Regions from separate parts of the Blastococcus sp. SYSU DS0539 genome, predicted to be linked through region 2. Evidence: riboswitches for the same ligand, from Rfam matches in the RefSeq annotation. Region 2 holds a riboswitch; the other holds the start of a gene.
What was found. Region 2 has a riboswitch for S-adenosylmethionine ahead of ACI790_RS17120 (bifunctional o-acetylhomoserine/o-acetylserine sulfhydrylase). Riboswitches for the same ligand answer to the same signal wherever they lie in the genome.
Positions count from the first base shown of each region.

Region 1: linked by a shared signal. The riboswitch ahead of thrC (threonine synthase) and the one ahead of ACI790_RS17120 (bifunctional o-acetylhomoserine/o-acetylserine sulfhydrylase) in region 2 are both predicted to bind S-adenosylmethionine.

Region 1 is NZ_JBJHAF010000013.1:122,305-126,708, forward strand. It holds gene groL (chaperonin GroEL) at 1-836, opposite strand, end outside; gene ACI790_RS16245 (cold-shock protein) at 1,141-1,341, opposite strand; gene thrC (threonine synthase) at 1,538-2,839, opposite strand; SAM riboswitch class I at 2,852-2,981, opposite strand; gene ACI790_RS16255 (HAD family hydrolase) at 3,040-3,861, shown strand; gene ACI790_RS16260 (ABC transporter permease) at 3,930-4,404, opposite strand, start outside.
Region 2 is NZ_JBJHAF010000015.1:17,388-21,791, forward strand. It holds gene ACI790_RS17110 (threonine aldolase family protein) at 1-41, opposite strand, end outside; gene metX (homoserine O-acetyltransferase MetX) at 46-1,200, opposite strand; gene ACI790_RS17120 (bifunctional o-acetylhomoserine/o-acetylserine sulfhydrylase) at 1,202-2,494, opposite strand; SAM riboswitch class IV at 2,537-2,652, opposite strand; gene ACI790_RS17125 (hypothetical protein) at 2,749-3,270, opposite strand; gene ACI790_RS17130 (mechanosensitive ion channel family protein) at 3,267-4,160, opposite strand; gene ACI790_RS17135 (thioesterase family protein) at 4,317-4,404, opposite strand, start outside.

The sequences.
Region 1 (4,404 bases), on a different contig from region 2:
AAGCCCGGGGCCTTGACGGCGACGGACTTGAAGGTGCCACGGATCTTGTTCACGACCAGGGTCGCGAGGCCCTCGCCCTCGACGTCCTCGGCGATGATGGCCAGCGGCTTGCCCGACTGCATGACCTTCTCCAGCAGCGGGAGCAGGTCCTTGACCGAGCTGATCTTCGAGTTGACGACGAGCACGTACGGGTCGTCGAGGACGGCCTCCATGCGCTCGGTGTCGGTCACGAAGTAGGGCGAGATGTAGCCCTTGTCGAAGCGCATGCCCTCGGTGAGCTCGAGCTCGAGCCCGAAGGTGTTGCTCTCCTCGACGGTGATGACGCCTTCCTTGCCCACCTTGTCCATCGCCTCGGCGATGAGCTCACCGATGGCGGGGTCGGCGGCGGAGATCGACGCGGTGGCGGCGATCTGCTCCTTGGTCTCGACGTCCTTGGCCGTGGAGAGGAGGTACTCGGTGACCGAGGCGACGGCCTTCTCGATGCCCTTCTTCAGGGCCATCGGGTTGGCGCCGGCGGCGACGTTGCGCAGGCCCTCGCGCACGAGCGCCTGGGCGAGCACGGTGGCGGTGGTGGTGCCGTCACCCGCGACGTCGTCGGTCTTCTTCGCGACCTCCTTGACGAGCTCGGCCCCGATCTTCTCCCACGGGTCCTCGAGCTCGATCTCCTTGGCGATGCTCACACCGTCGTTGGTGATCGTGGGGGCGCCCCACTTCTTCTCCAGCACGACGTTCCGGCCCTTGGGACCGAGGGTCACCTTGACGGCGTCGGCGAGGGTGTTCATGCCCCGCTCGAGGCCGCGGCGCGCCTCTTCCTCGAAGGCGATCATCTTGGCCATGTGGTGATGTCCTCCATGCATTGATCGCTGCACGGCCGGGTTGGTGCCCGCGACGGACGGCACCAGCGACGTGGGCGCTCCGTCGGCCCACGGACCGGTGCCTCACCGTTCCGACCTGATTGGCACTCGGGAGCCCCGAGTGCCAGAAACGAGTCTGGCACTCGACCCTGGCGAGTGCAAGAACGGGGGGTGCTCCGGCGCGTGGACGGCACCCTGCGGGGTGGGTCGATCGCGGGGGCGGGGACGGAAGAGCCCGGCTCCCCGCGCGGGGGAACCGGGCCTCCGGTGAACTGCTGGGTGGTCCTCAGGCGCTGCGGACGGCGTCGGCCTGCGGGCCCTTGGCGCCCTGGACGACCTCGAACTCGACGCGCTGGCCCTCGTCGAGGCTCTTGTACCCGTCCATCTGGATGGCCGAGTAGTGGACGAAGACGTCCTGGCCGCCGTCGACGGCGATGAAGCCGAAGCCCTTCTCGGCGTTGAACCACTTCACGGTGCCCTGTGCCACGTGTGCTCCCACGTTTCGTGCGTGCGGACGGCCCCTCTGGATCGGGGGGCCGGGTCCACCTCTTCCGCCCGCGGAACGAACATGGAACTGGAACCGCGCGAGAACGTACATCAGGAATTGCCGCGCGGCGGTACATCGACGCCGTGCCGTTGCCCGGATCGGGCGACGTGCCGGTCGCCCGGTCGGCGGGCCGCCGTCAGCCGATGAGGCCGGCGGCCCGGAGCGACTTCAGCGACGGCTCGACGCGGTGCGTCGGGCCGACGACCGGCTCCAGCGGGTCGAGGGTCTTCAGCCCTTCCCCGGTGTTGAGGACGACGGTCTCCTTGGCCGGGTCCAGGCGCCCGTCCGCCACCAGCTTCCGGAGCACCGCGACGGTGACGCCGCCGGCGGTCTCGGCGAACACGCCGGTGGTGCGGGCGAGGTCGCGGATGCCCTGCACGATCTCGTCGTCGCCCACGCGCGCCACGGCTCCGCCGGTGCGCCGGATGGCGTCCAGCGCGTACGGGCCGTCGGCCGGGTTCCCGATGTTCAGCGACTTGGCGATCCCGGTCGGCTTCACCGGCTTGACGACGTCCCAGCCGTTGTCGAAGGCGGTGGCGATCGGGTCGCAGCCGGCGGACTGGGCGCCGAAGATCGTCCACTCGGTGGCCTCGACGATGCCCGCGGCGCTGAGCTCGCGGAACGCCTTGTCCACCTTGGTGAGCAGCGAGCCCGACGCCATGGGGATGACCACCTGGGCCGGGATCCGCCAGCCGAGCTGCTCGGCGATCTCGTAGCCCATCGTCTTCGAGCCCTCGGCGTAGTAGGGCCGGACGTTCTGGTTGACGAACGCGGTGTCCTCGAACTCGTCGGTCTCGGCGAGCTCGCTGGTCAGCCGGTTGACGTCGTCGTAGCTGCCGTCGACGGCGACCAGCGTCTGGCCGTAGACCGCCGACTGCACGACCTTCCCCGGCTCGAGGTCGGCCGGGATGAAGACGAACGACGGCAGGCCGACCCGGGCCGCGTGCGCGGCGACGGAGTTGGCCAGGTTGCCGGTGGAGGCGGCGGCGATCTTCGTGTAGCCCAGGCCCTTGGCGGCCGTGGCCGCGAGGCTGACCACCCGGTCCTTGAACGAGTGGGTGGGGTTGGCCGAGTCGTCCTTCACCCAGAGCCCGCCGGTCAGGCCCAGCTCGGCGGCCAGCCGGTCGGCGCGCACCAGCGGGGTCATGCCCGGGTCGAGGGAGACGCGCTCGGCGGGGTCCTGGCCCACCGGCAGCAGCCCCACGTACCGCCAGATGTTCTGCGGCCCGGCCTCGATCTGCTCGCGGGTGACCGCGCGCATGAGCTCCGGGTCGTAGTCGACCTCGAGCGGGCCGAAGCACTCGGCGCAGGCGTGCTCGGCGATCAGCCCGAAGGTGGCGCCGCAGTTGCGGCAGACGAGCCCGCGGGCGGGACAGGGCGGGGTCGGACCACCGGCGGACGAGTCGGCCTGTACGGAACCGGGAGCGGTGAGAGTCATGCGACGACTACCTCCTCATCTTCCCCGCTGCGGGCCGTCGAGCCGCGCGGGACGGAATTGGCACCTCCCGCCGCGCTCTCGCGTCGGACGGCGGTTGCCGGGGCTTCATCGGGCCGTGTCCCTCTGCCCCTCTGGATGAGTGAACGGGATGGATCGTACCCGCGGGCGGTGACGGATCTCCCGGCGGACAGGATGGGGGCGTGGCAGCCCGCATCGTCTACACCGATCTCGACGGCACGATGGTCGGCCCGCGCGGCTCCTTCTGGCACACCGCCGGCCGGGAGCTCACCGACGGCCCGGCCGGCGCCCTGCTGGACCTGCACCGCGCCGGGGTCGCGTTGGTGCTGGTCAGCGGCCGGACCTACGAGCAGGTGGTGGAGGCCGCGCGCATCTTCGCCGCCGACGGCGCCATCGCCGAGCTGGGCGCCACCATCGGCTGGGGTTCCGGGCGGAACACCCACCGGCTGCGCGGCGAGCTGCCCGCCGGGTACGGCGAGCGGACCGCCATGGACGTCATGGCCGAGCTCGGCGTCGTCGAGGAGCTGGTCACCGCGAACCCGGGGCGGCTGGAGTGGCACGCCCCGTGGCACGCGACCCACACCACCGACGCGCTGCTGCGCGGCCGGGTGGACCCGCTCGCCGTCGACGCCTGGCTGGCCGAGCGGGGGCTGGGCTGGCTCACCCTCAAGGACAACGGGGCGATCCCGGCGGCGTCGTGGATGGGCCTGGACGCCGATCCGGCTCCGCCGCGGGTCTACCACCTGATGCCGCGCGGCATCTCCAAGGGCGCCGCGATCGCCTGGGACCTGGAGCGGCGGCGCCTCTCCCCCGACGACGCCGTGGCGATCGGCGACAGCATCAGCGACCTGGACATGGCGCCCGCCGTGAGCCGGTTGTGGATCACCGCGAACGGCGGGGCGGTCGACGGGATGGCCGCGGCGCTGGCCGCCGTCCCCAACGCCGCCGTCACCGGCGCCGCGATGGGCGAGGGCTGGGCCCAGGCGGTGCGCGCCAGCCTCTGACCCCGCCGTTCGTGCACGAGCGGTCGTCTCAGGCAGTCCGGGACGACCGTTCGTGCACGAACGGCTCGCTAGCTGGTGACGTCGCGGCGGGCGAAGTGGCGGAAGCCGAGCGCGGTGAAGACCGCGATGTAGACCAGCGACTGGACGACGCCGCGGAACATGTCGCCGGAGTCGATCGGCGTCTGCAGCAGGTCGGTCCAGGCGAACTCCTCCGCCGTCGGGAACCAGTCGCGGATCGAGCCCAGCTGCTCGACCTGGTCGAGGATCGCGAAGACGAACATGGTGAACACCGCGCCGCCGACCGCCGCCAGCGGCGCGTCGGTGATCGTGGAGAACCAGAACGCCAGCGCGCCGACGACCAGCAGGTGCACGGCGAGGTAGCCGAGCATCCCGGCCAGCCGCAGCATCCCCTCGCCCTGGTCGATCGAGACCCCGACCGGCGTCTGGATGTCCCCGAAGCCGAACGCGATGCCACCGGCGACCACCGCCACCGCCGCCAGGGTGAGCAGCGCGGCCACCGACTGCACGAGCGCGGCCAGCCAC
Region 2 (4,404 bases):
CGGTCGCACGCCTCCCGCAGCGGGAGCAGGTCGTCGTCCACCCGATCAGCCCGGCCCGCCGGCCGAGCCGTCCAGCAGCTCGGTCAGCAGCGCGCCGACGGCGGCGGTCTCGATCAGGAAGCCGTCGTGCCCGTACGGGGAGGAGATGACCCGCAGCGGGACGCCGAGCGCGTCGGCCACCCGCTGCTGCTGCTCGACCGGGTAGAGCCGGTCGCTGTCCACGCCGGCCACCAGCGCGCGGGCGGTCACCCCGGCGAGGGCCGCCTCGACGCCGCCGCGGCCGCGGCCGACGTCCCAGTGGTTCATCGCCTCGGTGAGCACCACGTAGCTGCCGGCGTCGAAGCGCCGGGAGAGCTTGTCGGCGTGGTGCTCCAGGTAGGAGGCGACGGCGTACCGGCCGTCGTCCTGGAGGCGGGCGCCGAACCGGGCCTCCAGCTCCACCCCGCTGCGGTAGGTCAGGTGCGCGATCCGCCGGGCGACCCCCAGGCCGTCCACCGGCGGGTCGTCGAGGGGGTAGTCCCCGCCCGCCCAGCGGGCGTCGGCCCGGACGGCGGCCTGCTGGGTGGTCTGCGTGCCGATCTGGTCGGCCGAGGCGACGGCGCTCGACGCGAGGAAGAACAGCGCGTCGACCCGCGCCGGCTCCGCCACGGCCCACTCCAGCGCCCGCATGCCGCCCATCGACCCGCCGGCGACGGCGGCCCACCGGGCGATGCCCAGCGCGTCGGCCAGCGCCGCCTCGGCGCGCACCTGGTCGCCCACGGTCACCTCGGGGAAGCGCGCGCCCCACCGGCGGCCGTCCGGCGCCGGTGACGACGGCCCGGTGGTGCCCTGGCAGCCGCCGAGCACGTTGGCGCAGACGACGAAGAAGCGGTCGGTGTCCAGCGGCGCGCCCGGCCCGGCGATGCCGCTCCACCAGCCGGGCGTCGGGTGGCCCGGCCCGGCCGGGCCGACGACGTGGCTGTCCCCGGTCAGCGCGTGCTCGATCAGCACGGCGTTGTCCCCGCCGGGCGCGAGCGTTCCCCAGGTCTCGTAGGCGATCCGCACCGCCGGCAGGCTCCCGCCGCGTTCCAGCCGGAACGGCCCCGCCAGGTCGAGGAACCGGCGGTCGCCCGCCGGATCACCCTCGAGCCAGCCCCCGGTGCGGGCCGGGGCCCGGGACGGACCGGCGGCGGAGCCGGCTCCCTCCCGGACCCCGGTCACCTCAGGCGTCCTTGGCGGCGCGGAAGCCCGCCTCGAGGTCGGCCAGGATGTCCTCGATGCCCTCCAGGCCCACGGCGAGGCGCACCAGGCCCGGCGTCACGCCGGTGGTGAGCTGCTCCTCCGGGGTGAGCTGCGAGTGGGTGGTCGAGGCCGGGTGGATGACCAGCGAGCGGACGTCGCCGATGTTGGCCACGTGGCTGTGCAGCTCCAGCGCCTCGACGAACCTCTGGCCGGCCTCCTTGCCGCCGTGCAGCTCGAACGTGAGGACGGCGCCGGCGCCCTTCGGGGCGTACTTCTGCTGCGCGGCGTGCCACCGGTTGGTGGGCAAGCCCGCGTAGTTCACCCGCTCGACGGCGTCGTGCGCCTCGAGGAACTCCGCCACCCGCTGCGCGTTCGCCACGTGCCGGTCCATGCGCAGCGACAGCGTCTCGATGCCCTGGACGACGAGGAAGGCGTTGAACGGGGAGACGGCCGGACCGAGGTCGCGGAGCAACTGCACCCGGGCCTTCAGCGCGAAGGCCGGCGCACCCAGGTCGGCGTAGACCACGCCGTGGTACGTCGGGTCGGGCGTCGTGAACATCGGGTGCCGGCCGCCGCGCCAGTCGAACGTGCCGCCGTCGACGATGAGGCCGGCGATGGCGGTGCCGTGCCCGCCCAGGTACTTCGTCGCCGAGTGCACGACGACGTCGGCGCCGAACTCGAACGGGCGGATCAGGTAGGGCGTCGCGACCGTGTTGTCCACGATCAGCGGGACGCCGTTGCGGTGCGCGACGCCCGCGACGGCCTCGATGTCGAGGACGTCGCCCTTCGGGTTGCCGATGGTCTCGGCGTAGAAGGCGCGGGTGTTCTCCTGCACCAGCGACTGCCAGTTCTCCGGGTCGTCGGGGTTCTCGACGAAGGAGACGGTGATGCCCATCTTGGGCAGCGAGTGGTGCAGCAGGTTGTACGTGCCGCCGTACAGGGAGGCGGACGCGACGACGTGGTCGCCGGCCTCGGCGAGGTTGAGGATCGCCAGCGTCTCCGCGGCCTGCCCCGAGGCGACCGCGAGTGCGGCGACGCCGCCCTCCAGCGAGGCGACGCGCTGCTCCAGCGCGTCCTGCGTCGGGTTCATGATCCGGGTGTAGATGTTGCCCATCTCGGCCAGCGCGAACAGGTCCGCGGCGTGCTGGGTGTCGCGGAACTGGTAGCTGGTGGTCGCGTAGATCGGCAGGGCGCGGGCCCCGGTGGTGGGGTCGGGGCTCGTGCCGGCGTGGATCTGCCGGGTCTCGAAGCTCCAGTTCTGCGGGTCGCTCATGCGCCGTCTCCTCTCGCTCGCGGAGACCCGCGGCGCACGGGAGCTCCGTCGTTGCCGGAGGGCGGACGCCGCCCGGCCGGCTCTTCCCCTGGAGCACCTCAGACGGAGTAGAGGTTGCCGGGCAGCCAGCCAGGTGCTTCGCGCTGCCTCTCAGGAGCCGTGCCGATCCTAGGACGTCGGCCCCGCCACCTGCACACTGACCGGCACCGGGTGCCCGTCCGGCCGATGTCGCACGTGAAACAACCGCCCCGGGCTCAGCCCGTGGGGGACTCGGGCGCGGTGTCGTCCGTGCCGCCGGTGTCGTCCGGATCGTCGGTGCCGCCGGTGGGCGCGGGCCCGGTGGTCTCCGGGGTGGTCGGGGTGGATCCGGTGGTGCCCGGGGACGTCGTCGGGCCGGTGGTGGCCGGGGTGGTCGGCTCCGGCTCCTCGGTCGGCGGTGCGGTCTCGGTGGGCTCGGGCTCGGTCGGCTCGGTCTCGGTGGGCTCGAACGTCTCCGTCGGCTCGGCGGTCTCCTCGCGGGGGACGGGGTCGCCCGGGGACGGCGGCCGGACGTTGAGGTAGAGCGCGCCGATCGCGAGGAACAGCACGACCAGCACCACCGTCGAGGTGCGGGCCCGGCCCAGGTGCCGGGGGATGGAGGCCCACCAGCCGGTGGCCGGTGCCGGAGCGGGCTGGGCGGGCGGAGCGGCCGGCGGGGCGGTGCTCACGCTCCGGCCGGAGGGGGTGCCGTCGTCGGGGCCCGGCGCGTCGGCGGGCCGGTTCTCGGGCGCGCTCATCGGACTCCCTCCCGCACCGCGGTGGCGTCGTCGTCCGTCTGGCTGGTGGTCGGCTGCGGCACCTGCATGCCCTGGCTGCGGAACGCGTGGACCACCCGGGCGCGCAGGTCGCGGCCGACCTCGAACTGCTTGCCCGGCAGCGTGCGGGCGACCACGCGCACGTTCACCTCGTCCAGGCCGAGGGTCTCCACGCCCATGACGGTGGGCGGGTCGAGCAGCAGCGGGCGCATCGCCGGGTCGCGGAACGCCTCTCGGCCGACCTCGCGCAGGATCTCGTTGGCGCGGTTGACGTCGACGCTGGTCGGCACCGGCACGTCGACGACGGCGCGGGCCCAGTCGCGGGAGAGGTTGACGACCTTGACGATCTGCCCGTTGGGCACCGTGACGACCTCGCCGTTGGGCGAGCGCATCCGGGTCACCCGCAGCGTGACGTCCTCCACCGTGCCGGCGGCCGGGTCGCCCCCACCGACGACCTGGATGGAGACGACGTCGCCGAACCCGTACTGGCGCTCGGTGATGATGAAGAACCCGGCCAGCACGTCACCGACGATGCGCTGGGCGCCGAAGCCCAGCCCGACGCCGAGCACGGTGGCCGGCGCGACGAGACCCGTGATGGGCACGCCCAGCCGCTCGAGGACGAAGAAGACCGCGATCGAGTAGATGAGCACGATCGCCGCCCAGGTGAGCACCTGGGTGAGCGAGTGCCGGTGCTTGGCGGCCTCGCTGCGGACCAGCGCGTCGCCGCCGGTGGAGTTGCGGTCGATCCGGTCGGTGATCCGCGTGCCGGCCCAGGCCACGAAGCGGGCGAGCAGCACCGAGCCGATGACGATCAGCACGACCTCGAGACCCCTGCCGGCCAGCCAGTCCAGCAGCTCTCTCAACGCGTCCACGGGTAGCAGGCTCCGTTCGTCGGGGGGAGCGACCTTTCCACAGTGCGCACCGGTGCGCGCCGATGCCAACCGGACCTGCCGGTACCGCTGCCCGGCCATTGTCGCGGGCCGCTGACCTGGGCGGGAGTGACGGAGAGATGGGTCACCCCGGGCCGGTCAGCGCGGTTCCACGAACAACGACTGGGTGGACCGGCCGATCGGCCCGTCGGCGTCGAAGAGGACGGCGAGGCACTGCGCGGCACCG